DNA from 4 places in the Salinicoccus bachuensis genome. Region 3 is predicted to be linked to each of the others. Evidence: riboswitches for the same ligand, from Rfam matches in the RefSeq annotation. Region 3 holds a riboswitch; each other region holds the start of a gene.
What was found. Region 3 has a riboswitch for S-adenosylmethionine ahead of RQP18_RS02415 (methionine ABC transporter ATP-binding protein). Riboswitches for the same ligand answer to the same signal wherever they lie in the genome.
Positions count from the first base shown of each region.

Region 1: it holds a riboswitch for S-adenosylmethionine, as region 3 does, so the genes downstream of both, RQP18_RS05425 (LLM class flavin-dependent oxidoreductase) here and RQP18_RS02415 (methionine ABC transporter ATP-binding protein) in region 3, are expected to answer to the same signal.
Region 2: it holds a riboswitch for S-adenosylmethionine, as region 3 does, so the genes downstream of both, RQP18_RS08725 (5-methyltetrahydropteroyltriglutamate--homocysteine S-methyltransferase) here and RQP18_RS02415 (methionine ABC transporter ATP-binding protein) in region 3, are expected to answer to the same signal.
Region 4: it holds a riboswitch for S-adenosylmethionine, as region 3 does, so the genes downstream of both, RQP18_RS09095 (PLP-dependent aspartate aminotransferase family protein) here and RQP18_RS02415 (methionine ABC transporter ATP-binding protein) in region 3, are expected to answer to the same signal.

Region 1 covers NZ_CP138333.2:1,095,915-1,103,562, forward strand. The annotation lists gene RQP18_RS05405 (glutathione peroxidase) at 1-127, opposite strand, end outside; gene hflX (GTPase HflX) at 267-1,505, shown strand; gene RQP18_RS05415 (aminotransferase class I/II-fold pyridoxal phosphate-dependent enzyme) at 1,510-2,766, shown strand; gene RQP18_RS05420 (PAS domain-containing protein) at 2,970-4,187, shown strand; SAM riboswitch class I at 4,313-4,422, shown strand; gene RQP18_RS05425 (LLM class flavin-dependent oxidoreductase) at 4,529-5,914, shown strand; gene RQP18_RS05430 (CynX/NimT family MFS transporter) at 5,962-7,173, opposite strand; gene RQP18_RS05435 (amidohydrolase) at 7,586-7,648, shown strand, end outside.
Region 2 covers NZ_CP138333.2:1,717,998-1,725,645, reverse strand. The annotation lists gene RQP18_RS08730 (S9 family peptidase) at 1-405, shown strand, start outside; partial or broken gene RQP18_RS08725 (5-methyltetrahydropteroyltriglutamate--homocysteine S-methyltransferase) at 449-1,555, opposite strand; SAM riboswitch class I at 1,641-1,737, opposite strand; gene RQP18_RS08720 (YceI family protein) at 1,906-2,436, shown strand; gene RQP18_RS08715 (YkyA family protein) at 2,591-3,229, shown strand; gene RQP18_RS08710 (polysaccharide deacetylase family protein) at 3,253-4,137, shown strand; gene RQP18_RS08705 (putative glycoside hydrolase) at 4,134-5,330, shown strand; gene RQP18_RS08700 (HD domain-containing protein) at 5,478-6,128, shown strand; gene RQP18_RS08695 (DUF6176 family protein) at 6,181-6,558, shown strand; gene RQP18_RS08690 (D-serine ammonia-lyase) at 6,539-7,648, shown strand, end outside.
Region 3 covers NZ_CP138333.2:457,494-465,141, reverse strand. The annotation lists gene RQP18_RS02425 (MetQ/NlpA family ABC transporter substrate-binding protein) at 1-357, opposite strand, end outside; gene RQP18_RS02420 (methionine ABC transporter permease) at 397-1,089, opposite strand; gene RQP18_RS02415 (methionine ABC transporter ATP-binding protein) at 1,086-2,105, opposite strand; SAM riboswitch class I at 2,209-2,307, opposite strand; gene RQP18_RS02410 (thioredoxin family protein) at 2,348-2,665, opposite strand; gene RQP18_RS02405 (toprim domain-containing protein) at 2,616-3,029, opposite strand; gene gcvH (glycine cleavage system protein GcvH) at 3,085-3,465, opposite strand; gene RQP18_RS02395 (Spx/MgsR family RNA polymerase-binding regulatory protein) at 3,529-3,891, opposite strand; gene RQP18_RS02390 (thioredoxin family protein) at 4,033-4,350, shown strand; gene aroD (type I 3-dehydroquinate dehydratase) at 4,396-5,139, opposite strand; gene RQP18_RS02380 (DUF3243 domain-containing protein) at 5,448-5,768, shown strand; gene RQP18_RS02375 (Mur ligase family protein) at 5,828-7,288, opposite strand; gene RQP18_RS02370 (YbgA family protein) at 7,393-7,648, opposite strand, start outside.
Region 4 covers NZ_CP138333.2:1,770,409-1,778,056, reverse strand. The annotation lists gene RQP18_RS09115 (hypothetical protein) at 1-95, shown strand, start outside; gene RQP18_RS09110 (arsenic resistance protein) at 105-1,037, shown strand; tRNA gene RQP18_RS09105 (tRNA-Val) at 1,364-1,435, opposite strand; gene RQP18_RS09100 (very short patch repair endonuclease) at 1,586-2,044, opposite strand; SAM riboswitch class I at 2,181-2,290, shown strand; gene RQP18_RS09095 (PLP-dependent aspartate aminotransferase family protein) at 2,358-4,157, shown strand; gene RQP18_RS09090 (aliphatic sulfonate ABC transporter substrate-binding protein) at 4,174-5,187, shown strand; gene RQP18_RS09085 (ABC transporter permease) at 5,209-6,057, shown strand; gene RQP18_RS09080 (ABC transporter ATP-binding protein) at 6,068-6,823, shown strand; gene acsA (acetate--CoA ligase) at 6,841-7,648, shown strand, end outside.

The DNA of each region.
Region 1 (7,648 bases), 640 kb from region 3:
GCTGGTTGCGGAAACTGCATTCGCTTGCTGTGTTGACGATAAGTATGACTTTGCCCGCAAAGTCCGCCATACGCATCGGTGTACCGGTGTCATCATGGACTTCTATATCATATAGATGCGTCTTCATGATTTTGGACCCCTTTCTAAAAGCGAGAAACACAAATATATAACTTATTTAGACAAAATACTCCCATGCTAAACAAAAACATCTCTATCCGTTCAGCAAAAAGGGTATGATATATTAAAGTAACGTAGGAGGTGCTCAAGTGTCAAACACATATAGAGGTGTCATCATCGCAGTGAACACACCGAAAAGAAAAGACATTCAGACAGAAGTGGAGGAGCTTCGGAGCCTTGCAGAATCGGTCGGCATCGAAATCATCGGTGTCCATATCCAGAACCGTACGACAAAGGATCCGAGGTCCTATGTCGGTACCGGATTCCTCTCGGAAACACGTGAAAGCTATGATGTGGATGAGGAGATAGACTATACGATTGTCAATGACGAGATTACGGCCAGCCAGAACCGTGCAGTAGAGGCGGTCATGGATACGAAGGTCATCGACCGTACACAGGTCATACTGGACATATTCAGCCTGAGGGCACAATCGAAGGCCGGGCAGCTGCAGGTAGAGCTTGCCCAGCTGCAGTATCTCGTACCGCGTCTGAAAGGCCAGGGCATCAACCTGTCCCGCCTCGGGGCCGGCATCGGCACAAGGGGGCCGGGAGAGACGAAGCTCGAAACCGACCGCAGACACATCAACCAGCGGATAAAGGAGATAAAGAAGCAGCTCAAAGTCGTGGAATCCCATCGTGAGAGATACCGTGAAAAGAGGAACCGCAACCAGGTTGTCAAAATTTCGCTGATCGGCTATACGAATGCCGGGAAGTCGTCTCTGTTCAACACGATGGCGAAAAGTGATACGTATGAGGAGAATGCCCTGTTCGCCACACTCGATCCGAAAACAAGGCAGATTACACTGCCTTCCGGATTCGAATGCATTCTGTCCGATACCGTCGGATTCATCCAGAACCTGCCGACGACATTGGTCGAAAGCTTCAAGTCCACGCTTGAGGAAGCGGCCGACAGCGACTTTCTGATCCATGTCATTGACAATAGCTCGGAAAATCTGGAAACCCATTACGATACCGTGAAGAAACTTGTGGCCCAGCTCAACATGGAGCACATCCCTTCCATCGTCTTCTTCAACAAGACGGACATCGATGACGGACGGTACTACACACCAGGTGAGCCGCATGCCTATGTCAACAAGGACATGCCGCCCCAGGATATCCTGGAGGTGCTCGAAGGGTTCATGAAGGAATATATGGAGGAATATGAAGCCGAGCTGCCCATGTCCGAACCCCAGAAGATCTACGACCTCAAGCGGTATACCATCGTCGATGAACAGGAGCTTGATGAAGAAGCGGGGACATACAGGCTGAAAGGCTACGAACCACCCGGTTCATGGAGCCGGAGAATTTCAGAAAGAAACGAGGCATGACCGCGTGGAGTATACAGAAACAGATATCAGTCGCCTGATTGAGGAAGCAATCGAAGAGATCGATCCGATCATCAGGGAAAACAAAAAGATCGCAAGAAAAAATTTTAAGAAAGTCATGCATGCCTTCCATGAGAATGGGGTGGCCGAAAGCGACTTTTCCGGCACGACAGGCTATGGATATGATGATGTTGGACGGGACAAGCTTGAAGAGATCTACCGTATGGTCTTCAGGAGTGAGGATGCGCTCGTCAGAAGCCAGATCATCTCAGGCACCCACGCCATCAGCCTGGTCCTGCTCTCACTGCTCGAGGCGGGTGATGAGCTCATCTATATCAGCGGCGAACCCTACGATACGCTTGCCAAGGTCATCGGCAGTTCCGATCGGGACGTCGGCAGCCTGCGGGAGAAGGGGGTAGGCTGCCGGTCCATCGATCTCGTGGATGACCGGTTTGATGAAGCGGCGATCATGGATGCCATAACAGATCGGACGAAGATGGTCGCCATCCAGCGCTCCCGCGGATACAGCATGCGCAAGTCGCTGACCATCAGTGAAATGGAGGCGATGATCAGCAGGATAAAAGCGGAATATCCGGACATCATCGTCTTCGTCGACAACTGCTACGGCGAGTTTGTAGAGACCCGCGAACCGGTCGAGGCCGGCGCGGATGTCATCGCCGGGAGTCTAATCAAGAATCCTGGCGGCGGACTCGCCCGGATGGGCGGCTACATCGCAGGGGATCAGGACCTCATCACGCGGATCAGCTACCGACTCACCGTGCCCGGCATCGGCAAGGAGATGGGGGCGAGTTTGAACGCCAACACTGACATGTACCAGGGCTTTTTTATGGCGCCGCATGCGGTGGTGGAGAGCCTGAACGGAGCAGTACTGACGAGTCACCTGCTGTCGAAGGCGGGGCTTGCGACAGATCCGGCACCGGATGCAGAACGGACTGATCTGATCCAGAGCGTGTCCTTCAATACGGAGGCGGAGATGGTCACCTTCACCCAGATGATACAGAAGGCCTCGCCCGTCAATTCACAGTTTCTTCCCGTGCCAAGCGACATACCGGGATATGAGGATCCGGTCATCATGGCCGCCGGAACATTCGTCCAGGGCGCCTCCCTCGAACTCAGCGCAGACGGGCCGATCAGGGAACCCTACACTGTATTCGTCCAGGGCGGCCTCGTCTTCGAGCATGTCGTCCATGCGCTCGAAACGGCTCTTCTCGAAATGCGGGAGAAGGGCATGATACAGGTATAGAAACACCGATAAGCGTCCTTCAAAGGAGCCACGGAAGATGTGGAAACTTTGAAGGGCGCTTTTTTGTGTCTAAAATATCTCGCAATAGCGAAAAAAATGTTAACGATTTGAAACAGGCGGTACCGGGAGGGGGAAATGTCATATAATAGATGTATTGATGATACATGTTTAAAAGGAAGAGAAAAATTTGAAGGGGTGATTGCATGTCCATGGCAACAACGGACGTCAGCAAAGTAAGATCTCTGCTGCTCAGGATGAACCGGGGAGAGCCGGTGGAGAGCGTGATGGCTGATTTCAGCGCGGCATTGGAGGAAATGGAACCGGGTGAAATGCTTGGTGCGATAATGGAAGTGAAGTATGTGGAAAAGGAGGTTTCCATATATGATGTCAGGGAATTTCTCGATATCCATGAACACATCCATCGTAAATCATTGACTGATATCCATGTATCAAAAGATGGCAGTCATCCACTTCGCATACTGAAGAAGGAAAACAGGCTGCTTTCCGGATCGCTGGAAATCATCGGCCACCTTCTCGAGTGCTACGAGGCAGGGGAGCGGACGATGGTGGACACGCTCATCGCAGAAGTCATTCGGTTCGAGGATATCAACTGCCACTTCAACAGGAAGGAGAAACTCTATTTTCCACTTCTCGAGCGCCGCGGCATCTATACACTCCCGCGGAAGATGTGGGCGCAGCACGATACCATCCGCCTTCTGCTCCGGGCTTTGAGGAAACGGACGGAAAAGATCGACGACATCAAATTCCGTCATGTAAGAAGATCGTTTGATGACCTGAAGGACGCGTGTGAGGAAATGATGCTCGAGGAAACATACCTCCTCATACCGTTGACACAGTCCCTGTTCAAAGAGCGGGATTGGACGGCGATTGCAGCGGAGAGCAGGGCATTCGGATATGCGATAGATTCCGTGGGCAAGTATCAGAATGGAAGTGGATACGACAGGCGGAATCAGTCCGAGTCCCTGGATGATACGGTCCACATGCAATTTGGCGGGGGCTATCTGACAGCGAAGGAAGCGAACCTGATACTGAATCATCTTCCTGTCGAAATCACGTTTGTCGATCGGAATGGACTCTTCAAATACTTCAATGACATTGTGGAATCAGGTGAGATGATGTTCATACGTACACCACTGTCCATCGGCAGGAACGTTGCCAACTGCCATCCGCCGAAAAGTACGAAGAAGGTGATGCACATCATCCATGACCTGAAAAAGAGGAAAAAGGAATCAGAAACGATGTGGTTCAGAAAGAAGGACAAGTATGTCCATGTCACATATAAGGCTGTATTCGATGAAAGTGGCGACTTCATGGGCATTCTCGAATACGTGCAGGATATCCAGCCGTTCTTCGAATTGCCGAGGGAAGTAAAACGCGGCCCGAGTCCAAAACGGAGGTGATGGGGGCTGACGTCCGTCTCTTCCCCTCATGGATATATCCCATGGAACTAAAATATTTAAAAATTTGAATTTGACAGAAAATTATATAGCTGATATCATAGCTTTTAACTCTAAATTGAATATATTCCTTATCAAGAGCCAGGGGAGGAAATTGGTCCTGAGATCCTGCGGCAACCCCACTTTCAAAAGTTGAACGGTGCCAATTCCAACAAGCGTCATGCTTGGAAGATGAGGAGGAGCGTCTCTTGCCTAATACCTCTTCCTCATTGGATGGGGTATTTTTAATTTCCTACTTTTTTGATGGGTTTTTTCGATGAATACTGTAAAGGGAGAGATGATCTATGAAGAAGCAGATTCGGCTGAATGGTTTTACGATGAACACTGTCGCCCCGCATTCCCCGGGATTATGGAGGCATGAAGCGGACCAGGGGGTGCGTCATGGAGATCTCGACTATTGGGTGGATCTTGCAAAGCTGCTTGAAGCCGGCAAGTTTGACGGAATGTTCCTTGCCGATGTGCTCGGCATATATGATGTCTATAAGGATGGCCCCGACACTTCAATTGAAAATGCCGTCCAGGTCCCCCTGCATAACCCCATGCTCCAGATTTCAGCAATGGCGGCAGCGACGGAACATCTGGGCTTTGCTGCGACATGTTCGGCTACATATGCCGAACCCTATAAACTGGCACGGGACTTCTCGACACTGGATCATCTGACGAAGGGACGTGTGGCATGGAATATCGTGACGTCGTATCTGAAGAGCGAAGCGGTGAATCTCGGCCTTGCGAATCAGATCGAGCATGACAGGAGGTATGAACGGGCGGATGAATACATGGATGTCGTCTATAAACTGTGGGAGCACAGTTGGGAGGAGGATGCAGTAAAAGCGGATGTCGAAACCGGCGTCTATGCAGATCCGAAGAAGGTCCATCCGATCAGTCATGAAGGGGAGTTCTTCAGCGTCCCGGGGATGCATGTGGTCGAACCATCTCCCCAGCGTACACCGGTCCTCTTCCAGGCGGGAGCCTCCGAAAAGGGCAGGGCATTCGCCGCCAAGCATGCCGAGGCGCTCTTCACCACCATAGCGAGCAATCTGGAGGAGCTGAAATCATTCACATCAGATATCCGCAGACGGGCATCTGAAGCCGGGAGAAATCCTGAAGACATCAAAATATTCCCAGGCATCGTACCGGTTGTCGGCAGGACGGAAGCGGAGGCACAGGAGAAATATGAAACACTCCTTTCCCACGTCAGCTATGAAGGGACGCTGTCCATGCTGAGTGGCCATACAGGCATCGATTTTTCCGGGTATGACCCCGACCAGTATGTGGAAAACATTAGAACCGATGCTTCCCATGGATTTCTGCAGAAATACACGGTGGCGAGTACGAGCAGGAGATGGACGGTCAGGGAAGCGGTGCTGCATCACGGTCTCGGCATCGGGGCGACAAAAGTGGTCGGTACGCCGGAACAGGTCGCCGATGCACTCGAGTCGATGGCGAATGAAGGGGATGCAGACGGCTTCAATATCATCCAGGCCCACTCTCCCGGGACATTCGAGGATTTCATAGAACTCGTCGTCCCCGTCCTCCAGGAAAGAGGCAGCTTCAGGAAAGAGTACGAGGCGTCCACACTGAGGGAGAACCTGTTCGGGAAGGGAAGTCCAAGGATTCCCGAAAATCATCCTGCAAAGCGGCTGGCTTCGCTCTCACGATCCAGCATATGAAACAATCCCCGATGGACATGTCCATCGGGGATTGCGTCTGTTGATATTCAGTTTGCTTCTTCAAAATCAATCTTCTCAGGCCGTCCGGCATAGAGGCCGAGGAGTGCAACCATCACTGCCACACTCATCAGCACGATCAGCGGGATTGCCCAGCCATTCGCAAATTCGGAGAGGGTACCGAGGAACAGCGGTCCGGCCGCTGCGATGAGATAGCCGATGGATTGTGCCATTGCAGACAGCTGTGAAGACTGTTCGACAGTGCCGGTCCGCATGACGAAGAATATCATCGCCAGACTGAATGTCGTGCCCGCCCCGATACCGATGATGATCAGGAAGGGGACGACCCAGTAGGATGAGGAAATCAGCGAGACGCCGAGCAGTCCGACGAAGAACATCATGCCTGATATGAAGGCGAGTCGGCTCTGGTTCTCCATCTTCGATGCAACGATCGGGGCGAGGAAAGCGATTGGCAGCAACGCGAGCTGATAGGTGGTCATGAGCCAGCCGGCTTCGCTTTCCGTGAATCCCTTGGTCGTCAGTATGATCGGCAGCCAGGCGAAAAGGCTGTAGGCAATCAGCGACTGCAGCCCCATGAACAGGGTCACCGCCCAGGCAAGCTTAGACTTCAACAGGCCTTTCCCGGGTCTGGCATCGATTTTGGCGAACACCTTCTTCCGGGTTGTGATGATCCCCGGCAGTCTCAGGAGGAGGACGATGACGGCCAGCGCCGGGATGATGCCCCAGATCTGCATCGCGAACCGCCAGTCATAGCCGGGTGACAGGGCGATGGAAACGGACAGTCCGGCGGACAATGCACTGACAAGGTTCATCGAAACGGAATAGAGCCCCGTCATCAGGCCGACCTTGAATGGGAATGTTGATTTGATCAGGCCGGGGGAGAGCACGTTGCCGACAGCAATGGACAGGCCGACCAGCAGTGTGCCGAATACCAGCATATACACGCCGTCCACAGCCCTCAGGGTGACGCCCATAAAGAGCACCGCCATGGACAGGAGCAGCGTCACTTCCATCCCGAGTTTGGATGATATTTTCGGTATGAATGGCGAGAACAGACCAAATGCCAGCAGCGGCAAAGTATTGAGGAAGCCCACTGTGGCATTTGTTATGCCGAGATCCTCCCTGAAAAATGGAACCAGAGGTCCAATGGACGAAATCGGAGACCTGAGGGTCGCCCCAATTAGGAGAATCGCCAGCACGAGTAGTGTGACATAGTATTTGCTTTTAGATATTTCTTCCATTTTTCATTCTTCTTTCTCTGTGTGATCGTTCTTTGCACAATGCACTAAATAATAACATATGTACATGCGCAACATAAGTATCATTCCTCAACAAAGCAAAAAGAAACATGAAAATTTTTCATGCCTATTCAAAATTTCCGGTTGCCATGGAACGCTTCCAGCAACAGTTGAATTTCATGCTCCGAATGGACAAATCATGCATGAAAATTTCTAATGCATGGCAGCGGGTAACGACTGAATGCCGTTTTCCGATATGGAGGGCAGCCTTACATATCCATTTTGTCAATTTAATGACTTTTCATGGTATATCACAATAATCCCTATTATTTCAATATGATTAATGCTATCATTCTTATGTTTGGTTATACATTGGAAATGCATGCAGGAACATAAAAAGAAAGAAGGGCGAAATATGGATATTGGGACGCTTCAGGACAGGGCAGTGGATCTGCGCAGGATGTTTCATAGGGTTCCG
Region 2 (7,648 bases), 1.3 Mb from region 3:
CTGATGACGCTTCTTCTCGTTACCCACCACCCCGAATTGTGGGCATCAGCAGTGGATATCGTCGGCATCTCGCATTTGAGGACCTTCCTGGAACATACGCCACCATGGAGGAGGGCGTTGCGGGCTGCGGAATATGGTTCGATAGAAGAGGCGGGCGCATTTCTTGATGACATCTCGCCGCTCCCCAGAAGCGGTGACATATCGATTCCGCTCATGGTCTTCCACAGTCATCACGATGCCCGTGTCCCGTACAGCGAATCGGTCCAGATTGTGGAGGCTTTGAAGGAAAACGATCAGTATGTCGGATTCACTGCATATGAAAATGAAGGCCATACCTACATGCATCAGGAAAACATCGATGATATGAACAGCCAGATCCTCGAGTTTCTCAACCGGACATTGTAGTATGCCATAAAAATGAGGCACACCATTGGTGCGCCTCATTTTTCTATTGGCCCAGAAGCTTTTCGGAGAGTGAGACGATATATTCGAGCTTTTTCCACTGAGCATCTTCCGTGAGTTCATTGCCGTGGTGGGTGGAGGCGAATCCACATTGGGGACTAAGGCAGAGCTGATCTTTCGAGACATATTTGGATGCTTCCTCAATCCGTTCCCTGATAATTCCTTCGTCTTCAAGTTCGCCACGCTTTGAGGTGAACAGTCCGAGGACGACCCGGGGCCCTGTTTTCGGGATATATGAAAGAGGTTCGAAGTCTCCGGAACGGTCATCATCATACTCGAGGAAGAATCCGTCAACCTTCTCCTTGGCAAAGAGGACGGGAGCAATTTTGGCATAGCTGCCTTCGAATGCCCATTTTGATCTGTAGTTTCCACGGCAGAGGTGGGTGGTGATGACCATATCTTCAGGTTTTTGCTCGAGTACCCCGTTGAGTACCCTCAGTGCCAGTTGAATCAGGGATTCCCTGTCATATCCGCTGTCGTTGAATGGAATCTCCGGTGCATTGAGTCCTGCGATGTATACGTCATCGAACTGGAGGTAGCGGCACCCGGCATCGTAGAACGCCTGGACCGCATCCTAGTATGTCTTTATGACGTCTTTCGCATATGCCTCGACATCCGGATAAAACTCCTGGTTCCTGATGCCTGCATTGAACATCTGGTTCGGACTTGGAATCGTCTGTTTGGCCACTGCACGGTCTCCGACGATTTCCTTGAACTCGATGAAGTCCCTGATATGCGGATGGTCTTTATTGAAAGCAACCTTCCCTGTGACACGAACATCGTATCGTTCCGTCTCGATGCCATCGAACTGGAAGCCTGTATCAGGAACGTAGCCTTCCACGCCGGCCAGGTGTTCCAGGAAATCGGTATGCCAGAAGCGTCTTCTGAATTCCCCATCGGTGACGGCCTTGAGTCCCACTTCAATCTGCCTGTCGACCACATGTCTGATTTCTTCGGTTTCGATTTCTCGCAAGCGCTCGTAGGAAATCCTGTCCTCCTGATAGTCCGTCCGCGCCTTATGGATGCTTTCCGGGCGCAGCAGACTGCCGACATGATCGGCCCTGAATGGTGCTTTGAGTGCTGTTTTCGTCATCTGGATCCCTCTTTCACATAATATTAATATAATAAAATCCCCAATTGTCCGATGCGGATAAATTGGGGATGACGATCATCCATTTATCTCATCTTCGAGCAATGCTCCTGGAATTAGCACGGTACCAGCGGTCCGCTGCTGAGGATTCGGCGGGCCAGTCCCTCCACCTCTCTGGATAAGAATCTCAAATATTATATTATGAAGCACTTTAAATGATAAAGAATTTTCTGTCAAGTCGTATGGAGGCCATCTGCAAAATTCTAAATATAAACTACTTGCATAAAGTAAGTAAGTGATGTATCATTTAGTTATCTTGAATTGAAGATAAAAATTATTGGAGGTTTTTAACAATGACAACATTCGTAACAGATCCAGCCCACTCTGAAGTCGGTTTTCAGGTAAAACATATGATGGTCTCCAAAGTGAAAGGATACTTTGAGGATTTCCATTTCGAAGTGAAGACGGACAAGCTGGAGACTTTCGAAAATGCTGAAGTCTATGCTGAAATTGACGTCAACAGTATCAGCACGAAAAATGAAGACCGTGATGCACATTTGAAATCCGAGGACTTCTTCAATGTCGAGAAGAGCCCGAAAATTACATTCAAATCCAGCAATGTCACCAAATCCGGCGATACTGTATCGGTGACGGGTGAAACGACGATGAACAGCATCACCAAAGAGATGACGATCGATCTCCAGTATAATGGAAAGGGCACAAATCCATGGGGACAGGAAGTCCATGGCTTCGAAACTGAATTCACCATCAACCGGGAAGAATTCGGCCTCACATGGAACCAGAAGCTGGAAACAGGCGGCGTACTGGTGAGCAAGGACGTAAAGGCACAGCTTGAACTGCAGTTCTCAGAAAAAAGTGAATAGGTAAAGAAGCCACCGTGCAATGCACCAGCCGGCGCCCAGTCGTTTTAATGACCGGGCGCCGGTTTTTTCATAGTGGATGGGTCAATATTGAAATTTACTAAAATTGTATAAGCTGTTATACTTTATTGAAATTCAAATATAAAGGAGATGACCTATGTTCTCCCATTGTCGCAATACGGCAGTTGGCATTACGGCTTCATTATTAATACTTTCAGGATGCAGCAACGCGATCGAAGAGACGCAGACTTCATTGTCAGACATAGAGGCACAACAGGAGGCGGCGATTCAATCATTCACTCAGCTGGCTGATCTGGAAAGCCGTCTGCAGTCAGAATTTGAAACCGTATTGGAGGAAGACGAAGATCTAAGTACCCTATCTGACGGTTCTGCCCAAGTCCATACGAATATTGAAGAGAGGCGGGGGGCATTGGAAGCGCTGTCGGAGACCAGCGGGGAATTGCTCAGCCAGCACGAAGAGATGACGCAGATCGACAGCGATGAGATATCGGAGGAGGCGGTCAATGGTGTCCTTGATTCCCTCGATTCCGTGACAGGCTCGCTTGATGAGTTCACATCAGCCTATGAAGAGCAGCTGTCCTCCCAGACAGCATATTTTGAATCCCTGGGGCAGGATGACTCAAGCTATGAAACATTCCAGAAGGGAATCGAAGCGGTCAATGATGAAATGGAAGGCATCCGGGCACTACGGATTCAACTTGATGAGGAGTTTGTGGCGTTGGAAGAGGCCCACAGCACCCTATCTTCACAGTTGGAGGAGACATCGAATGAATAGCATGATCCTAAAGGAGGCACGATATGTTTAAAAAGCGGTTTCTATTGATGGCGTTATGCAGCAGCATGCTGTTGGCCGGCTGTCAGGCTGATGGCGAAGAGGCAGAGACGGACGTCGCCGATGCAGAGGAGCAGACGGAAAACCAGCAGGAACAGTCGGAACAGGAGAACCAGGCCCCGGCAACAGAAGAGGCGGAAGAAGCTGAAGCGCAACAGGAAGATGGCGGAGAAGAAGGCACTGAAGATGCAGCATTCCAGTACGAAGTCAATGCGGATACATATGCGGTCCAGCCGATTGAAAGCAGTGGTGCAGACCCGCAGGTCGCCCTGCTCACTTATGACGATGCTCCAGATGGTCATGCAGTGGAGATTGCAGAAATTCTGGCAGAACATGATGCCCCTGCCATTTTCTTCGTCAACGGCATGTATCTCGAATCCGAGGCGGGGCAGGAAGCCCTCCGCGCCATACATGAGATGGGTTTTGAAATAGGGAACCATACCGAGACGCACGCAAGCCTTCCCGATCTGTCCCCTGAAGCACAGCGTGAAGAGATTGCATCTACAAACGAGCGGGTTGAAGCAATTACAGGTGAGCGCCCACGCTTCTTCCGTGCACCATTCGGACAGAACACCGAAGCGTCCCGGGAAATCGCCGAGGAGGAAGGCATGGAGCTCATGAACTGGACATATGGCTACGACTGGGAGCCGGAATATCAGAATGCTCCGGCACTGGCGGACATCATGGTCAATACCGAGTATCTGAATCATGGAGCCAACCTTCTGATGCATGACCGCTCCTGGACCCGGGATGCTTCAGCAGAGATCGTGGAAGGATTGAGAGACAAAGGGTATGCACTTGTCGACCCTGCTCTGATCGCTTCTCCAAAGAGGGAGGAGATGGCACAATGAGGAGACATTTATTCATCATCGGAATCGTGGGTATGCTTGCTGCACTCTTCCTTCCATCCACAGCAGAAGCCGAAGAGACACAGATCATCAAGCTCCATGATGCACCATTGCTGAGTGTGCCTGAAGAGATTCCTGACCAGTTCAAATATGATGATGGTGTAGATATCGCCTATCCTGAAGAAGGGGTCAAGGGCATTTACTTATCAGGCTATTCGGCCGGTGGGGAAAGAATGGAAGATCTGACCGGGCTTTTGGCAGAAACGGAACTGAATGCGATGGTCATCGATGTCAAAGAGGATCATGGGAATATGATGATGGATCTTGGTTCGGATATGGAGACGATCCAGAACGCCTCCATTGACCATATTGATCCCGAGGCGCTGATGGATCATATGGAAGAGGAGCAGATATATCCGATTGCACGGGTCGTCGTCTTCAAGGATTCATTGCTCGCCGAAGCGCGGCCGGACCTCTCTTTTACTCATCCTGATGGCACTGTCTGGAAAAATGGGCGCGGAGAGAGTTTTGTCAATCCATTCTCGAAGGAAGTGTGGGAATACAATGTAGAGGTGGCCAAGCAGGCGGCGAAACTCGGTTTCAAGGAGATACAGTTTGACTACGTACGCTTCCCGGAAGGGTTTGAACACCGTGCCGACACTCTCGACTATACACTGGGCGACTATGAGAACAGTGACAAGGACAGTGTCCAGCAGCGTGTTGATGCAGTGACCGATTTCGTCGGCTATGCCAAGGAAGAACTGGAACCGTACGACGTGGATGTATCCGTCGATATATTCGGTTATGCCGCAACACAGCAGGAAGCACCGGGTATCGGCCAGAATTTCTCGAAAATATCGAGTAACGTCGACGTCATTTCCTCAATGATCTATCCGAGCCACTGGGGAGACGGCTACTTTGGAGTGGAAAAGCCCGATCTTGATCCCTACCAGGTGGTGTCCGAATACACGAAAGTCGAAAATGAAGTGCTGGGTCAGCTTGAAGATCCACCGACTTCCAGGCCATGGCTTCAGGATTTCACCGCTTCCTATCTGGGCAGTGGAAACTACAAGCCATATGGCGTAGCGGAAGTGGAGGCGCAAGTACAGGCGCTCTACGATAATGGAGTCGAGGAATTCCTGATATGGGATGCCTCCAACAGATATACACGCGGAGTGGACTATTCCAAGGAGTAGTTCCGCTGGCGTATTCATGGACGGGACCCGGTGCCTTTTGGCGCGGGTCCTATTTTTATGGGACAACCCAACCTGACAATCATGATATAATAGCCAATGAATGAACCACTGCAGGTTTCAGCATGAAATTTAAAAGGAGCATGGATTATGGACCACCACAGCATCATCGAAGATGCAAAAGCACAGGTGTACGATTTTCACAGTTCGGACAGCACGGGACATGACTACTGGCATGTCATGCGTGTGTACAATAACGCCCGCATGATACAGTCACAGGAGGGTGGAGACCGCTTCATCATAGAAGTGGCAGCTCTTTTCCACGACATGATCGACTACAAGCTGACTGATGATGAACACGCACAGCTTGATGGAATAAAGGCATTCCTGAGCAGGCGGGGAGTCGGGGCAGACGTGATCGAGCGGATCACTCACGCCATGCAGGCGGTCTCCTTCAAGGGTGGGAACAATACTGTTGCAGTAGAGTCGGTGGAGGATGCAATCGTCCAGGACGCCGACCGCCTCGATGCACTCGGGGCAGTCGGCATTGCGCGGACTTTCATATACGGTGGCAACAAGCGGCATGAACTCTACCATCCGGACAGGGCAGCGCGCGAGGATCTGACATTTGAACAGTACAGCCAGGAAGACAATACGATGATCAACCATTTCTATGAAAAACTGCTCAGGCTGAAGAATCTGATGCACACGGATACTGCAAGAAGCGTGGCGGAAGAGCGCCACCGCTTCATGGAAATGTATCTGGAGCAGTTCTACCAGGAATGGGAAGGCAAGCGATGAACCCCCGATGGGGAAATGATGAATAATTGAAGTAATGACAGGAGGAAGACAAGTGAAGGTAGAACTTACGAAATTCAGGGTGAAGCCGAATAAAAGTGACAAAGTGGAGGAATGGATGGCATATATCGAGGAGAACATGGATGATGCACTCCTTACACTGGAGGGCGAGAAGATGTATGTCGAAACAATATTCAGGGAGCAGAACGGAGAGCATGAATATCTCTATTGGTACAGTGTCCAGGAGGATGATCCAGAAGATGAGGAGGACTTCAATATCAACCAGAAGCTGGTGGATTTCTTCGACGAGTGCATTGACAAGACCTTCCAGCCGCTTGATCTTGATGCTTCCGTCGTAATGATGCCAAAGCGTATCAGAAACGCAATGTTCACCGGAGGGCAGGCGGACACACATGAAGAATCCATTGACTGAAAAACATCCACTTATCGAACAGATGGCTGACAGCAGGGCGGTGTTCTGGCGAAACGACCACTATTCGGCATTCCAGCCGAATCCGTCCGGAGCTCTCCTGAAGAAGGAGGATATCATGGAAGCGGACAGGCGGCTGAGGCGTTTTGCACCGTTTATAGAAGCGGCTTTCCCGGAGACGGAAGCGCAGAGCGGCATCATCGAGTCGCCATTGGTCCAAGCAGATGACATGAAGGAATACCTTGGTACAAGATATGGGGTGGCCATCGATGGAACGCTCCATATCAAATCGGATGACAGCCTTACCGTATCGGGTTCCGTCAAGGCACGCGGCGGCATATATGAAGTTCTGAAATATGCCGAAGATCTCGCTTTGGAACATGGAATGATCGATTCCGATGATGACTATGGACAGTTTGATACGGAGAAGTTTCGGCATTTCTTTTCAGACTATACCATCATATGCGGATCGACCGGCAATCTCGGCCTCTCCATCGGCATCATCGGTGCCGCTCTCGGATTCAAAGTCGTCATCCATATGTCGAGTGATGCCAAACAGTGGAAGAAGGATATGCTGGGGCGCAATGGTGTCATGGTGGTCGAGCATGAGGACGACTACAGCAAAGCAGTGGAAAAGGGCAGGGAAGAGGCCCTTGCAGATGACAAAAGCTATTTTGTCGACGATGAAGATTCGGAACCGCTCTTTCTCGGCTATGCAGTGGCTGCATTGCGTCTTGAAAGACAGCTCGAGAAGAAGGGGATCCGGGTGGATGCGTCACATCCGCTGTATGTGTATCTCCCGTGCGGGGTCGGAAGCGCGCCCGGCGGCATCAGCTTCGGCCTGAAGCATGTATTCGGTGATGCGGTCCATCCGGTATTCGCTGAACCGGTGCACTCCCCATGCATGCTGCTTGGACTCATGACGGGGATGCATGATGGCGTGTCGGTCCGGGATATCGGCCTCGACAACAGGACGGTTGCGGACGGTCTGGCAGTGGGCAGACCATCAAAGTTTGCAGGAAAGCTGCTCGCTGATGATATCCACTCGCTCTATACGGTCCAGGACGATGAAATGTACACGCTTCTGGCTGCA
Region 3 (7,648 bases):
GGATTCCTTTTCCGTTTCCAGATATGGCGTGTGCTGGAAGTAGTTTGCATCCACTTCCTCGTCCGCAAGCAGACGGTTTGGCGTCGTGTAGTCATTGACGATTGCTATATCGAGTTCAATGCCTTCCTCTTCCAGGATCGTTGCCGCTTCCTCGAGGATTTCAGCGTGCGGTGCCGGGGAAGCTGCGATGGATATCGTACCACCCGCCTCTTCAGTCTCTTCATTTTCAGCTGTTTCGGATGTTTCCTCGCTTTCTTCACTATCTTCGGTTGTGGCTTCTTCCGAACCTCCGTTGCCGCATGCCACCAGAATGGCTGCGAAAATTGAAATGGCAAGCAATAAGAAAATCTTCTTCATTACACTTTCCCTCTTTCCTGATTGGTTTTATTTTTATGATTACCGTTTGTCGACTGCTTTGGCAGTCAGATCCCCCAGAATCTGGATGATGAAAACGATAACCAGTATTACTACAGTTGCGACCAGAGTGACATCGCTCTGGTTTCTTGTGAACCCGACCATGTACGCCAGGTTGCCAAGGCCTCCCGCACCGATGACGCCGGCAATCGCTGTGGAGCCGACAAGCATGATGGCGGTGACGGTGATGCCTGAAATCAAGGCGGGCAGTGATTCAGGCAACAGCACCTTCCAGATGATCGTCCATGTATTTGCACCCATGGATTCCGCCGCTTCGATCACCCCTTTGTCGATCTCCTTGAGTCCGATTTCGACCAGGCGGGCATAGAATGGTGACGCACCAATGATAAGTGCAGGCAGTGCACCCTGCGACCCCATGATCGTCCCCATCAGCACTTTCGTGAACGGGATGAGGAGGATGATCAGTATGATGAATGGAATCGCACGGAACAGGTTGACGAGGAATGCTGTGACGCCATAGATCGGTGCACTGGCTGCATGCTCGCTTTTGGATGACAGGAAAAGGATGATTCCGAGAACCAGCCCGAATATGAATGTAAACACAGTGGAAATGACGGTCATATAAAGCGTTTCGTTTGTCGCCGTAAAGACATCATCCCATTTGACATTTTCAAATGAGAACATCTCGGCGAACGCATTGATGAATTCGCTCATCCTTCCACCTCCACTGTCACAGCATGCTCAGCCAGTTCCTTCTCCAGGCTTTCAAGGTCCGCATCATCAATATCGATCGCCACATACAGGTGGCCATAGGACTCATTATTCGTCCGCTTGATGTTGCCCGAAAGGATGTTCAGGTCGAGATTGTATTTCTTGACGACCTGCGAGACGATCGGCGCTTTCGACTGTGAACCGACAAAGCCGAGCTTGAGTATTTTCGAAGTCGGGAACATCTCCCTGACCTCCTCGAATGACAGGGCCGTCTCCTCATCGTTGATGTCATCTTTGACAAAGCGTTTCGTCACGCCATGCTCCGGATTCTGGAACAGCTTTATCACCGGTCCGGTCTCCACGACCCGGCCGTTCTCCATCACTGCCGCCCGGTCGCATATCTTGCGGATGACATGCATCTCATGCGTGATGAGGACGATGGTCAGATCCATTTCATCACGTATTTTTACCAGCAGGTCGAGCACCTCATCCGTCGTTTCAGGATCGAGCGCACTCGTCGCCTCATCACAAAGGAGCACTTCGGGCCTGTTGGAGAGCGCCCTCGCAATGCCGACCCGCTGCTTCTGTCCACCCGAAAGCTGGCTTGGATAGTTGTCTTCACGCCCCGTGAGGCCGACAAGCTCCACCAGTTCCGCCACACGGCGCGCACGCTCCTTCTTCGGCACACCGGCGATCTCCAGTGGGAAGCTGATGTTGTCGGCGACGGTCCTCGACCAGAGCAGGTTGAAATGCTGGAAGATCATGGAGACCTTCTGGCGTTTCCTGAGCAGATTCGACCGAGTCATCGAACTGATGACATCTTCACCAATCACCACTTCGCCCGAGGAGGGCTGTTCCAGGCCGTTCAGCATTCTGATCAGCGTGGATTTGCCTGCTCCCGAATAGCCGATGACGCCGAATATCTCCCCTTCCCTGATATGAAGGTTGACATCATCCACGGCCTGGATGGTATTGTTCTTCGTCTTGAAAATTTTCGTTGCTTTCCTTATATCGATCATACGTTTCACCCTGACTTGTATATTGGAAAAGTCGTGCATTTTCCGCTCCGCTAAATAAAAAGCCCACTCAAAAGTTGAGCAGGCACCGGTTTTATCCATCAGCCTCTCATCTTCGATCAATCGATCAGTGAATTGGCACCTTGTCACAAAGACGGTTGCCGTGGTTTCGTCGGGCACTTCCCTCCACCACTCTTGATAAGAGTTTCATTATTAGATTGTTAATAATACTATCATCCGCATCCCTATTCGTCAACAAGGAATTCATCGAACACTTCCGTCAGATGGGGTACGGACTGGAATGCATATACTTCCCGGACCAGCTTGCCCTCCCTGAACAGTAGCAGTGCGGGCGCCGATCTGATCTCATACGTTTCTATGAGGTCCTTATGATAGTTCAAATTCATGGAAGTATATGAAACTCCCTTCATTTCCGAGACGATATCGAGCATCCTTTCCGCAATCTGGCAGTTTGCACATATCGGCGCATAGCCATAGAGTACGAACGTCTCCTCAGATTGAATACGGCTGGTAATATCGATTGTCTTTGGTTCTTTCATCATTACTGAACTTACCTTTCATGATCAGGCTTGTATCTACATAGAAATCGTGTCTCATAAGGAGGTTTGCCAAGTAGTCGCGTGGGCAGCGGCCCACTTCACCGAATTTCGGGTCAATATATATGTGAGTACTTTCACTCAGATGTTTTTTAAACCATTTCCTGATGTTTCTTCCCTCTTTGTCCGCATCGGACAGGATATAGATGTCGGAGCCATTCAGCTGGTCGAGAATCTCATCCAATTTTGAGATTCCCATTGTACCATGGGTGCATATGATCTGTACAGGTTCAATCAATACTTCTTCGATGCGCCGCTTATCCGTCTTTCCTTCGACAATGAGCACTTTATCGGAAAAATACACTGCCATCACCCCTGGTATCATATTTTAAAAAAACTCCAGACGATGTCCAGAGTTTCAGTTTTTATGCATCCACCATTTCTTCGTAGGCATCCGCATCCATCAGTTTATCAAGTTGTGATTCATCGGACAGTTCAATGACCACCATCCATGCTTCCTCATAAGGAGATTCATTGACAAGCTCAGGGCTGTCCTCGAGTCCTTCATTGATCTCGACTACTGTACCACTGAGTGGTGCATACAGTTCGGATACCGTCTTTACGGACTCCACACTGCCGAATGACTCCCCAGTAGTAATTTCATCGCCTTCAGCAGGCAGCTCCACAAATACGATATCACCGAGCTCGGATTGGGCGAATTCCGTAATACCGATTGTCGCCTTGCCATCTTCAAATTTGACCCATTCATGATCTTCTGAATACTTGAATTCTTTAGGTGTTGCCACGACAAAAACCTCCTTTTTCTTATACACTTATATAATCTCATAGTTCACACTATTTAGGCAAGGCTAATTCCGGCCGTTCACAAATTGTTTGTATTCCTCCTCCTTGAAGCCGATAACCACGCCGGAGCCATCGTAGAGAAGGGGCCGCCTGATCAGCATCCCGTCTGTCGACAGCAGTTCAATCTTCTCCTCTTCCGTCATTTCATCCAGGCGTTCCTTGAGGCCCAGTTCCTTGAACTTTTTGCCGCGTTTGTTGAAGAAGTCATCAATATTTCTGCCGGAGCGCTCCACCAGTTCGGAGAGCCTGCCTGCATCCGGCGGCTGCTTCACCATATCGATGCTCTCGAATTCCACATCATTTTCCTGCAGGAACTTCTTCCCTTTGCGGCAGGTTGTGCATTTCGGGTATTCATATAATGTAATCATCCATTACCTCCAGAAGGTTTGTTACCCATAATATACTTGCAAATAAATGCATATTGCAAGCAGAATCGGGCCGCCCGTTTCATATTCTGGCCGAAAGATGATAAAATGGATGGTAATCACACTGTTAAAGGAGCACTGATAATGGAAGCAATCAGACAATATGACGACTATAGCAAGAAAATACAGGGCGATGACAAGATCATCATCAAGTTCTTCGCCGACTGGTGCCCGGACTGCACACGCATGAACATGTTCATCGATCCGATCCTCGAGGAATACAAGCATATCGACTGGTATGAACTGAACCGTGACGAAGTGCCGGAAGCGGCAGATGAAAATGATGTCATGGGGATCCCGAGCCTGCTCGTCTTCAAAAATGGCGAAAAGCTTGCCCATCTGCACTCTGCAGATGCTAAATCTCCGGAGTCTGTAAAAGATTTCCTGCAGAATAGCATATAGGCAGCATGAAAGCGTCCAGCAATCAGCTGGACGCTTTTCTTATGGTCATTCGAATATTTTCAGATTGTCCTTGAGGACTTCGGCATGGATCTGTCCCGGTGCCGCCTTATGGGATAGATATCCGTATGTCAGGCAGGAACCGAATACACCGCCTGCCACCCGCGTGATCCTTCCGAGTTCCCCCATCGCAATTCCCACTATCTGACAGTTGAACTTCTCACGCGCATCATGGACGGCGCTGAGTACGCTGAGCACATCGCGTCCGTCTGATGGCTTGTAGGCAAGCTTCAATATATCTCCGCCCCGTTCATACATATTCCTGTACGTTGCCATCATCTCATCAAAATGCGGCGTCTCCTTGAAATCATGCTGACTCAATATGATGCCGACACCTTTCTCCTTCGCCTTCTGTACCAGGTTATCCACGATGTCCTCATATTTGAAGAATTCGATGTCGATGATGTCGATGCCACATTGTTCGAGCACAGCACCCAGCAGGGATTCGTACTCCGCTGCAGTCTTCTGCCCCTTTCCACCTTCATTCAGTGTGCGGTACGTATAGATGACCGGATAGTCCTGCATCTCCTGGACGATGTGATTGACCAGTTGGATGTGCTCCTCGTGACTCAATGCATCGAATGCATCACTTCTGATTTCGACGATGTCAAACAGACCAGGATGGGATAATGCCGCCTCTATTTCTTCTTCGATCGTTTCTTTGGAATGGTTTGTAAAAGAAACCACCACCTTCGGTTGGCCTGCTCCGATTTCTACACCTTTAATATTCATATGGATCCCTCTCATAATCTCTGTTTATTTATATACATTATAGAAAGTTTAAAGAAAATTCAATCAGCCTGATGAAATATATGTAATTTCCTATATTCTTCATTCCCTTTTTGCAAGGGGGAAAACCATGAGAACATGGATTGAACCTCCCACCCGTCAATAATGTTTAGACCGTGCACTAAACGGATATCCTAGGAATAGAGCGCACAGTACATCCAGAATTTCAATTTCCATCATGATGCTCAGGATACTCCCATCAGCATTTAGTGCATATTATTATCACTACAAAATAATAGGAGGAATGAGACATGAGTAATGACGAAATGAGAAATCCGGAAGAGAAGGCTGCGAACATGGACCAGGAGAACAAGGATCAGATTCTTGAAAGCTATAACAAGTTCCTAAATTATCTCGGAGACCAGGTCAACAAGGGCGAGAAGGTCGGCATGGACGAAGACCAGCTGGCCAAGGCTGCCAAAAGGGTCGCCGACTACCTCGCATCCAATGAAGAGCCACGCAACCGCGAAGAACAGGTGCTGAAAGAACTCTGGAAGGCAACTGACAGCAGTGACGAAAAAGATACAGTAGCAAGAGTGCTGGTCAGACTCGCACAGAAAAAAAATGGCTAGTCCATTTCATCATAGTATAAGCGGACACTTCCAAGAGGAAGTGTCTTTTTGTGTTCTCCTTATATTTTTTTCAGATATTGGAGGATGAACTGCTTGTCATCATGGGAGATTACACCCCCGCGGTAGTGCTGGGGTTCATTGATGCCGGTCAACAGTATGATCGTCTCCGGGTCAGCGTGATCAATGGCCTGGATGATGCCTTCCTGACGTGACAATGCAGGGATGGTGTTGGAATCATCATATGAAGCGGGCAGAAACTTCCGCATCATCCTGACAATCCGCTCTTCATCTTCATAGCCGACCTGTTCTGCAGCCAGCACGAGATAATACAGGCCTTCAGGCACCAGTTCCATCGTCATCCTGATCTTTCCGTATCCTCTCAGACCGATGCCGGTCACCATGACGATCAGCTTCTTCCCCACCTTTTCGGCATACTTCATTGCATTGATGATGGATTCCTTGATCGCAACTGGAGTGTGGGCGAAATCCAGTATGAAATTATACCGATCTTCCGAAAAGAGTTCGAAACGGTGGACGGGAGGGGTGATCTGCCCTGCCGCTCCGATCACTGCATCGATATCATGGCCCAGTTTCAGCAGGGCGAATATGCTCGTTGCCAGATTGATATAGTTATGTTCCCCGAGAAAACCAGGCCTTACTTCATAATGGGTCGCGCCTACATGAATATCGATATGATCGATGGCAGTCCGGTAGCGGTAGTAGGTGTCCTCATGTTCCGAAAAATGATATCGGTCTTTCGCCAGAATCCGATATTCCGGAGCATCCATATTGACGAGTATTTCATCACTTAGGCCGGCCAGGCTCAGCTTAGCCTCAAGGTATCGTTTCATCGTCCTGTGGTAGTCCAGGTGTTCCGGGCTGAAATTGTTGAATACTGCCAGATCATTGCGGAGGAAGCCCGTGCGTCCCTGATCAAGGGCAATGGAGGTTGCTTCATAGACGATATAGTCGTAATCCCGTATTGAAAAGTACTTGATGATTTCGGCAAATTCAAAATGCATCGGTGTTGTGGGTGTCGAGTGCGTAAAGCCTACCTTTTCATATTCATCATCGAACACCCCAAGCGTCCCCACCGTCGCCACTTTATAGCCCAGTTCTGAGAGCAGCCTCCCGATGAAATGGCTGGTCGTCGTCTTGCCATTGGTACCCGTCACCCCGATGTACTTCATCTTTTCGATGTACTCACCATAGAAAAGCTCCACAAGCCTGATTGATGCTTTGGTGAAATCATTGATATAGAGAATATCCACTTCATCATGGAATTCGGCAAAGGCGCCCGCCTCAAAATCCGTGATGATCAGAACAGGATGCCGTTCAATCGCCTCCCGAAGATACTTCCCTGAATTTTTTGATGCCTTCAGCATGAAGATATAGCCTTCCTCAAGGTTCTGATACATCGATGTGATACCCCGAACTCCATTCTTCTTTCGCATTCCCGCTGCCAGATGCTGAGTACATATGTTTTCCTCAATCGTTTCCAATACCGTCGTTACTTTCATCAAAGTCCCCTTTATCCTCTAGATGGTAAATTTACTCTAAAATTGGTTCTTTTACTATACAATAAATGGAGCCAGTATAATACGATATGGACAGAAATTTTATGCTACTTGTGCATTTCAATGATTGAAGACCTGAGGAGATATTGCCGCTTATATTTCTCTGCAAGGCTGCCTATGAAAGCCAGCAATGTTTCGGGCGCCGCCCGGCCCTGCAGGAATTCCTCCTTCAACCTCTTATATTCCGCCCTCTCTTCTTCATCACAGACATCCCTGAAGTAGCCCCACATATGATCGATGGCATTCATCATCGAACCTTTCGTCGGTTGGACCTCCAGCGCATCATTGACCAGCGCTTCTGCC
Region 4 (7,648 bases), 1.3 Mb from region 3:
ACCATTCCATCAAATTCGGAATTCTTGTCCTCATGTACTTCATGTTCAAAGTCTATAAGCGGGAATCCTGGGATGTTGCCAATCTGCTGGCCTAGGGAGACATCATGAACAGCCTTGAAAAATATCAGCCGCTGATCCTGCTTACCGCTATACTTATGGGCATGCTGATGGGCGGCATCGACACCATCCAGCAGCATGCCGGCGCCCTCATCCCCCCTTTCCTCATGCTGATGCTGTATGGGCTGTTTCTGCTGATGCCATTGAAACGTGTATTCACTTCATTCAGAAAGGTGAAGTTCGTGCTCGTTTCCCTCGGCATCAATTTTTTATGGACCCCCGTCCTTGCCTATGTGATCGGCATGGTCTTCCTCTCGGACCATCCGTTGATATGGATCGGATTCGTCATGCTGACAGTGACTCCCTGCACCGACTGGTATCTTGTTTTCACCGGCCTGGCGAAAGGGGACACGGTGCTGTCGGCGTCCCTGCTGCCGATCAACCTGATACTGCAGCTGCTCCTGCTGCCTGCCTACCTCTATCTGTTCTTCGGATTTGAACAGGGCATCGGGCTGTCATTTTCAGGAATCATACAGAGTGTGCTGATTGTGGTGGGCATCCCCTTCGTGCTGGCACTGCTGACAAAGCGTGTCCTGCCTTCGGAGGGCAGGGTGGAGGGCTTCTTCGACACTTTCAATGTCATTTTTCTGGGGCTTGCCGTGACCGCGATGTTCGCTTCGGAGCGCGATACACTGCTCGGGAACTTTGACGTCGTGCTCCTGCTGCTGGGGCCACTGCTGCTGTTCTTTGCGATCACCTTCACGGTGGGCACCACAGCGGGCAGACTGTTCCGGTTCAGCCACAAGGAATCCGTCAGTCTGGTCATGATGACATTGGCACGCAATTCTCCGCTTGCACTCGCCATTGCCATCACTGCATTTCCGGATCATCCAGTGATCGCATTATCCCTCGTCATCGGGCCCATCATCGAGCTGCCGATACTGGGCCTTGCTTCTAGAATACTGATCAGACATAAATAAAAGGCAGGAAAAGAATTCCGAGTAGTCTAACGCAGTCGAACCTTTGAATGTAATACAGGAGAGGAGGTGCTCATCATCAAGTGGATTGGTTTAACTATAATGTTACTGGGCGCATTGATGTATTGGACCTCTGTAGCCAGTGGACCAGAGACCTTTTGGACCAGTGTGTCCATGGTGCTACTGTTTATTGGTGCTAACATACTGGCTGTTGGAAGCATAAGAGATAAGCGAAAGAAATAAAATTAAGTTATTGTTTTATCACTTGATATTCAAAAAATAAAAAAACATCCAGTCAATAGACTGGATGTTTGCGTTGTGGTGCTGGATGGTCTGTACTGGGATCGAACCAGTGACCCCTTCGATGTCAACGAAGTGCTCTCCCGCTGAGCTAACAGACCCTACTTTTATTTATCCGTCGGGACCCCGAAACAATAATTTCAACACCTGATGGACAAGTGCCTGTCTGATGGATCACGTTTTAAAAACTACATATTCAAATTTACAATGTTATCCCGGAATTGTCAATAATGAAATGGGGATTCCGGGCATTATTTTTTGCCTTTGGCGGCCTCGGACTTTGCCATTTCTATGAAAGCCGTCATCCTGTCCAAGGCCCCTTTGAAGTCCTCCTTGAATTCATGTTCCCACATACGCATGATATGCCATCCTTCTTTACGATAATGGGCATTCACTTCACGGTCCCGTTCCATGTTCCTCCCGAGCTTCCTGTTCCAGAATTCCTGATTGCTCTTCGGCCAGTTGCCATGGTCGGGGCACATATGCCAGAAACAGGAGTCGATGAAGATGACCACCCTGTATTTCTGGATTGCGATATCCGGAGACCCTTTCAACGTGCGTACATTCTTCCTGAACCGGTAGCCTTCAGCCCACAGGGCTTTCGTAACCCTGTTCTCGAGTTTCGACTGGGACCTGATCCGGCTCATCGTCCGCCTTCTCTTTTCTGTAGACATCATATCGGCCACTGTCGCCACCTCCCATCTTTCCATTCACCTACCCAGCTAGGGCGTTAAACATTCGTCATGAAAATTGATGGAGAGCAGAGTATTTTAAATTTGAAAAATGTTTTGACAAATATAATAATCCATAGTATTGTAGTATACATTATTAATAATACAGTTCTATCACTTATCCAGAGTGGCGGAGGGACAGGCCCTATGACGCCCGGCAACCATCAGGCAATCAAGTCTGATAAGGTGCTAATTCCTGCAGGAGATTTTCCTGGAAGATAAGAGGAGGCGGAGGCTCTCTTCTTATATAGGAAGAGAGCTTTTTTATTATTACAACCAGGAGGAGATTATATTGACAAAAAAAGAAAATGCAACTTATGACCTGGAGACGCTGTCGCTCCATGGCGGACAGGCGCCGGATCCGACAACAGGCGCAAGGGCGGTGCCGATCTATCAGACGACCTCGTACGTTTTCCATGACACGGACCATGCGGAGAGCCTGTTTTCCCTGGATGAACCGGGGAACATCTACTCGCGCATCGGAAATCCTACGGTGGAGGTGTTCGAAAAGCGCATGGCCCTTCTTGAGGACGGGGTGGCGGCAGTGGCGACTTCTTCCGGAATGTCAGCCATCACACTGTCCATACTGAACCTGGCAAGTGCGGGGGATGAAATCGTGGCGGGGTCGAACCTCTATGGCGGTACATACAATCTGTTTGCAGTCACTCTGCCCAGATACGGCATCAACGTCAAATTTGTCGATCCTGCCGACCCGGAAAATTTCAAGGCGGCGATCACAGGGCGGACGAAGGCTGTATTCGCCGAAACAATCGGCAATCCCGGACTTCAGGTCCTTGACGTTGAAGCAGTTGCCAAAGTGGCGCATGAAGCCGGCGTACCATTGATCGTCGATAATACGTTCGCCACACCGCACGTCTTCAAGCCGATTGAATGGGGAGCGGACATCGTCGTCCACTCGGCAACAAAATGGATCGGCGGGCACGGCACTTCCATAGGCGGGGTGGTCATCGATGGGGGGCGGTTCAACTGGAATACCGAAAAATTCCCGGAATTCACCGAACCCGATACGAGCTATAACGGCATCCGTTATGCTGTGGATTTCGGCACACTTGCCTTCATCACGAAAATCCGCGTGCAGCTGTTGCGGGACTTCGGGGCAAGCCTCAGTCCACAGAATGCCTTCCAGCTGATCCAGGGACTGGAGACTCTACATATACGTGTCGAAAGGCATAATGAAAATGCGCAGGAGGTTGCCCGCTTCCTGGAGGCCCATCCTGCGGTGGAGTGGGTGACATATCCCGGTCTGGAGAACCACCCGTCCCATGATATTGCGAAGAGGCAGTTCGAGAATGGATACGGTTCAATCATCACCTTCGGGATCAGGGGCGGAAAACCGGCAGGGAAGAAACTGATCGACAATGTCTCGCTATGGTCCCATGTTGCAAATGTCGGCGATGCGAAGTCACTGATCATCCATCCGGCGTCCACGACCCATCAGCAGCTGACGAAGGAACAGCTTGAGGAGACCGGCGTGCTGGAAGAACTCATCCGTCTGTCGGTGGGCATTGAATCCGTAAGGGATATCACAAAAGATCTGGGGCAGGCGCTGAAGAAGGCCACAGGAATCGGGGATGGATCAGCAGATGCGGCAGTCATCAATGACGAAGGGGTCATAAGATGGGCACTGGATTCCCCGACGGAGAAGATCATCGGAGAGAACGGAGAGGAGACGGTACGGCAGAAGACGCTGGCGGTGGTCGGATTGAGCGGCAAGGAAGCCAGACCGAGCTACCGCCTTGCACGGAAGATGCAGCGCCTCGGCTACCGGATCATTCCAGTCAATCCGAGGGAAACGGAGATACTCGGTGAAAAGGCCTATCCGGATCTCTCAAGCGTTCCCGATGCCATCGATGTCGTCCAAGTATTCAGAAGTCCTGAAGCGGCAATTGAAATAGCGAAGGAAGCGCTCGATGTGAACCCGAGGGTCTTTTGGCTCCAGGAAGGCGTCGTCTCTCCGGAAGCTGCGGAAATCGCAAGGGAAGGCGGCATACAGGTGGTGCATAACCGTTGCACATACAAAGAGGCACAGCGTCTGCGGGGCACGATTTCCACATACGCATGTGAAATATAGGATGGAGGTCATAAAAATGAAATCATCAATATTCAATCAGAGGGCATGGGCACTTATCGTGCTTGCCCTGGTGGCTGTCGTGGCCGGCTGTGGCTCAGGAGAGGCCGAATCGGCAGAGTCTTCGGGCGCTCCTGAGAAGATCAGACTGGACTATGCATATTACTCGCCTACAAGCCTCGTGCTGAAAGAGTTCGGATGGGCAGAAGAGGAATTCGAAGAAGAAGGGATAGAAATCGAATGGACATTGAGCCATGGAAGCAACAAGGCGCTTGAATTCCTGAATAGCGACAGTGTCGACTTCGGCTCGACTGCCGGTGCCGCTGCGCTGATGTCAAAGGCCAATGGTGCGCCGATAAAGAATGTATATATCGCCTCCAAACCGGAATGGACGGCTTTGGTGAAAACGGAGGATTCCGATATTGAAAGCATGGAGGATCTGAAAGGCAAAAAGGTGGCTGCGACGCTTGGCACCGATCCATACATCTTCCTGCTCAGGGCCCTGAATGAAGAAGGTGTCTCCCAGGATGATGTCGAGATTGTAAACGTTCAGCACAGCGACGGTGCCACTTCACTGACAAACGGCGATGTCGATGCATGGGCAGGACTTGACCCCCATATGGCCCGTCTGGAAGTTGAATCGGGTGCAGAGCTGTTCTACCGCAATCCGGATTTCAATACATACGGCTTCCTGAATGTAAGGGAGGATTTTGCATCGGATCACCCGGAATATGTAAGCCGTGTAATCGAAGCATATGAAAAAGCCAGGAAATGGATTCAGAAAAACCCTGAGGAGGCTGTGGAAATAATGGTGAAGGAAGCGCAGATCGAGCCTGAAGTGGCAAGGTTGCAGCTGGAACGCAACGATTTTTCAAACCCGGTTCCGGGAGCGGTCCATCAGGAAGCACTGATCGAATCGGGCAATATCCTGCAGGAAGTCGATGTAATCGATCCTGATGCGGATATAGATGCTCTGGTCTCCGACCTCATTGAGCCAAGTTTTGCCGAAGAGACGATAGAAAGTAAGGAATAGATGATTAAAGGAGTGAAGATGATGGAAAAAAGCGCTGGTCGATTCGTTGGGACGCAAGTTGCAGATGAAAGCAGTACGGACGCGAAGCGGGAACCCAGGGACAATAAAAGACTGCAGTCCATATTGCTCGGCAGTCTGCTGCCCGTTCTTCTTATTGCAGTGTGGGAAGTGCTGAGCCGCATCGGCGTCTTCCCTGCCTACCAGTTGCCTGCACCGACCACAATCCTTTCGACGATAAGGGAGATGGCCCAGGACGGCAGCCTGTACAGCCATGTCGGGATTACGACCTTCAGGGTGTTTGCGGGATTTGTCATAGGGACGCTATTGGCGATTGTATTGGGCTCGGTGGTAGGGTTCTATGAAAAGGCGGAGCAGATCTTCGATCCGATGATCCAGGCTTTCCGTTCCATCCCATCATTGGCATGGGTGCCCCTGTTCATACTCTGGATGGGAATCGGTGAGCCTTCCAAGGTGACCATGATTGCTGTGGGTGTGTTTTTTCCCGTCTACCTGAATGTAGTCAGCGGGATTGCCGGAGTCGACCGTAAATTGATCGAGGTCGGGAAGATGTATGGGCTGAACACTTTCCAGCTGATCAGAAGGGTCATCCTCCCGGCATCCATGCCCTCTTTTCTGACAGGGCTCAGAAGTGGGCTTGGACTGGGTTGGATGTTTGTTGTTGCCGCTGAACTCATGGGGGCGAGCACCGGTCTCGGATATCTTCTCGTACTTGGACAGAATACACTTTCACCGGAAATCATCATTGCCAGCATCATCCTGTTCGCAATCATAGGAAAACTGACGGATTGGATATTGAAGATTGTGGAGCAGCGTGCACTGCATTGGCAGGATGGCATGGTCAAATCATAGGAGGGATCGCATGAACTTGAACTTACAGGATGTCGGCAGGACTTTTGATGGCAAGGAAGTGGTCAGAAACGTATCTTTCATTGCGGAACCGGGTGAAATCATCGGGCTGCTCGGTACGAGCGGCTGCGGCAAAAGTACGATTCTGCGGGCGATTTCCGGCCTGGACGATGCATATGACGGCCGGATAGAAATCAATGGGAACGTCTCCAGGAAGGTCCAGGATACAACAGGTTTCATCTTCCAGGAGCCGCGTCTCATGCCCTGGCTGACCGTCCTTGAAAATGTCACTTTCGGTCTGAAAGGAAGCAGGGATGAAAAAGAGGCGGCAGGAAAAAGATATCTGGAAAGCGTCGGCCTCGGGGGGAGCGAAGCATTGTATCCAAGAGCACTTTCGGGCGGGATGGCCCAGCGCGTCGCCATTGCACGGGCGCTTGTCACGTCCCCTGAAATACTGCTTCTGGATGAACCTTTCAGTGCGTTGGATGCATTTACCAAGATGCAGCTCCAGGATCTCCTGATGGAAATATGGAAGGAATATCGGACGACAATCATTCTGGTGACGCACGATATTGACGAAGCAACTTATCTCTGTGACCGGATCATCACTTTGCGGGGTCAGCCGGGAGAGATGGACAGGGTGATTACGATTGAGCAGGAAAGGCCGAGAGAGCGGGGAAGCAGACAGCTGGCCGAGTATAAGAAAGAAATACTGGGCAGCCTGGATCTGAACCAGTCGACACAGTATGAACAGCAGATAAATTCATGAGGGAGGAAGTGCATATCATGTCACATAGAGTTTCGGAAGTCATCAATCCAATAGAGGATACATACAATCTGTCCAACTATGAGGAAATACGCCACTCGTATGAATGGCAGCAGGCCGGGGAGGGGCTGCGCTTCAAGGAGACCGGGAAGGTCAACATCGCCTATGAGACCATCGACCGTCATGTAGAGGATGGATATGGGGATAAGATCGCCCTCCACTATGTAGATGGGGAAACAAGGGTGTCCATGACTTTCAGGGAAGTCAAGGAGAAGACAGACCACTATTCCCGTATTCTGAGAAGCAATGGGGTCAAAAAGGGCGACCGCGTCTTCATCTTCCTTCCTAAAACGCCGGAATGCTACATCTCGATATTGGCGGCCATAAAGATAGGTGCGATTGCAGGACCGCTTTTCGAAGCCTTCATGGAAGATGCGGTAAGGGACAGGATCAACGACTGCAGGGGGACGCTGCTGATTACGAATAGGGACATGGTCTCCCGTGTGCCGCAAGATGACATCCCCTCGTTGGAGACCATACTGTATGCCGAGGACATCGAAGCGGCACCCGTGGAAAACGGTGGAGAACAGGTGGAATGGATGGATCTGGAGGATGGCATGCTGATCCATTATACAAGCGGCTCCACTGGAAAGCCCAAGGGCGTGCTGCATGCGCACCGTGTCATGACCCACCAGTACGAATCAGGGAAGTGGGTGCTCGACATCAGGGACGATGATGTCTACTGGTGCACTTCACATCCCGGTTGGGTGACTGGCAGCGTATATGGCCTGTTCGCGCCATGGCTGAACCGGGCGACGATCGTCATCC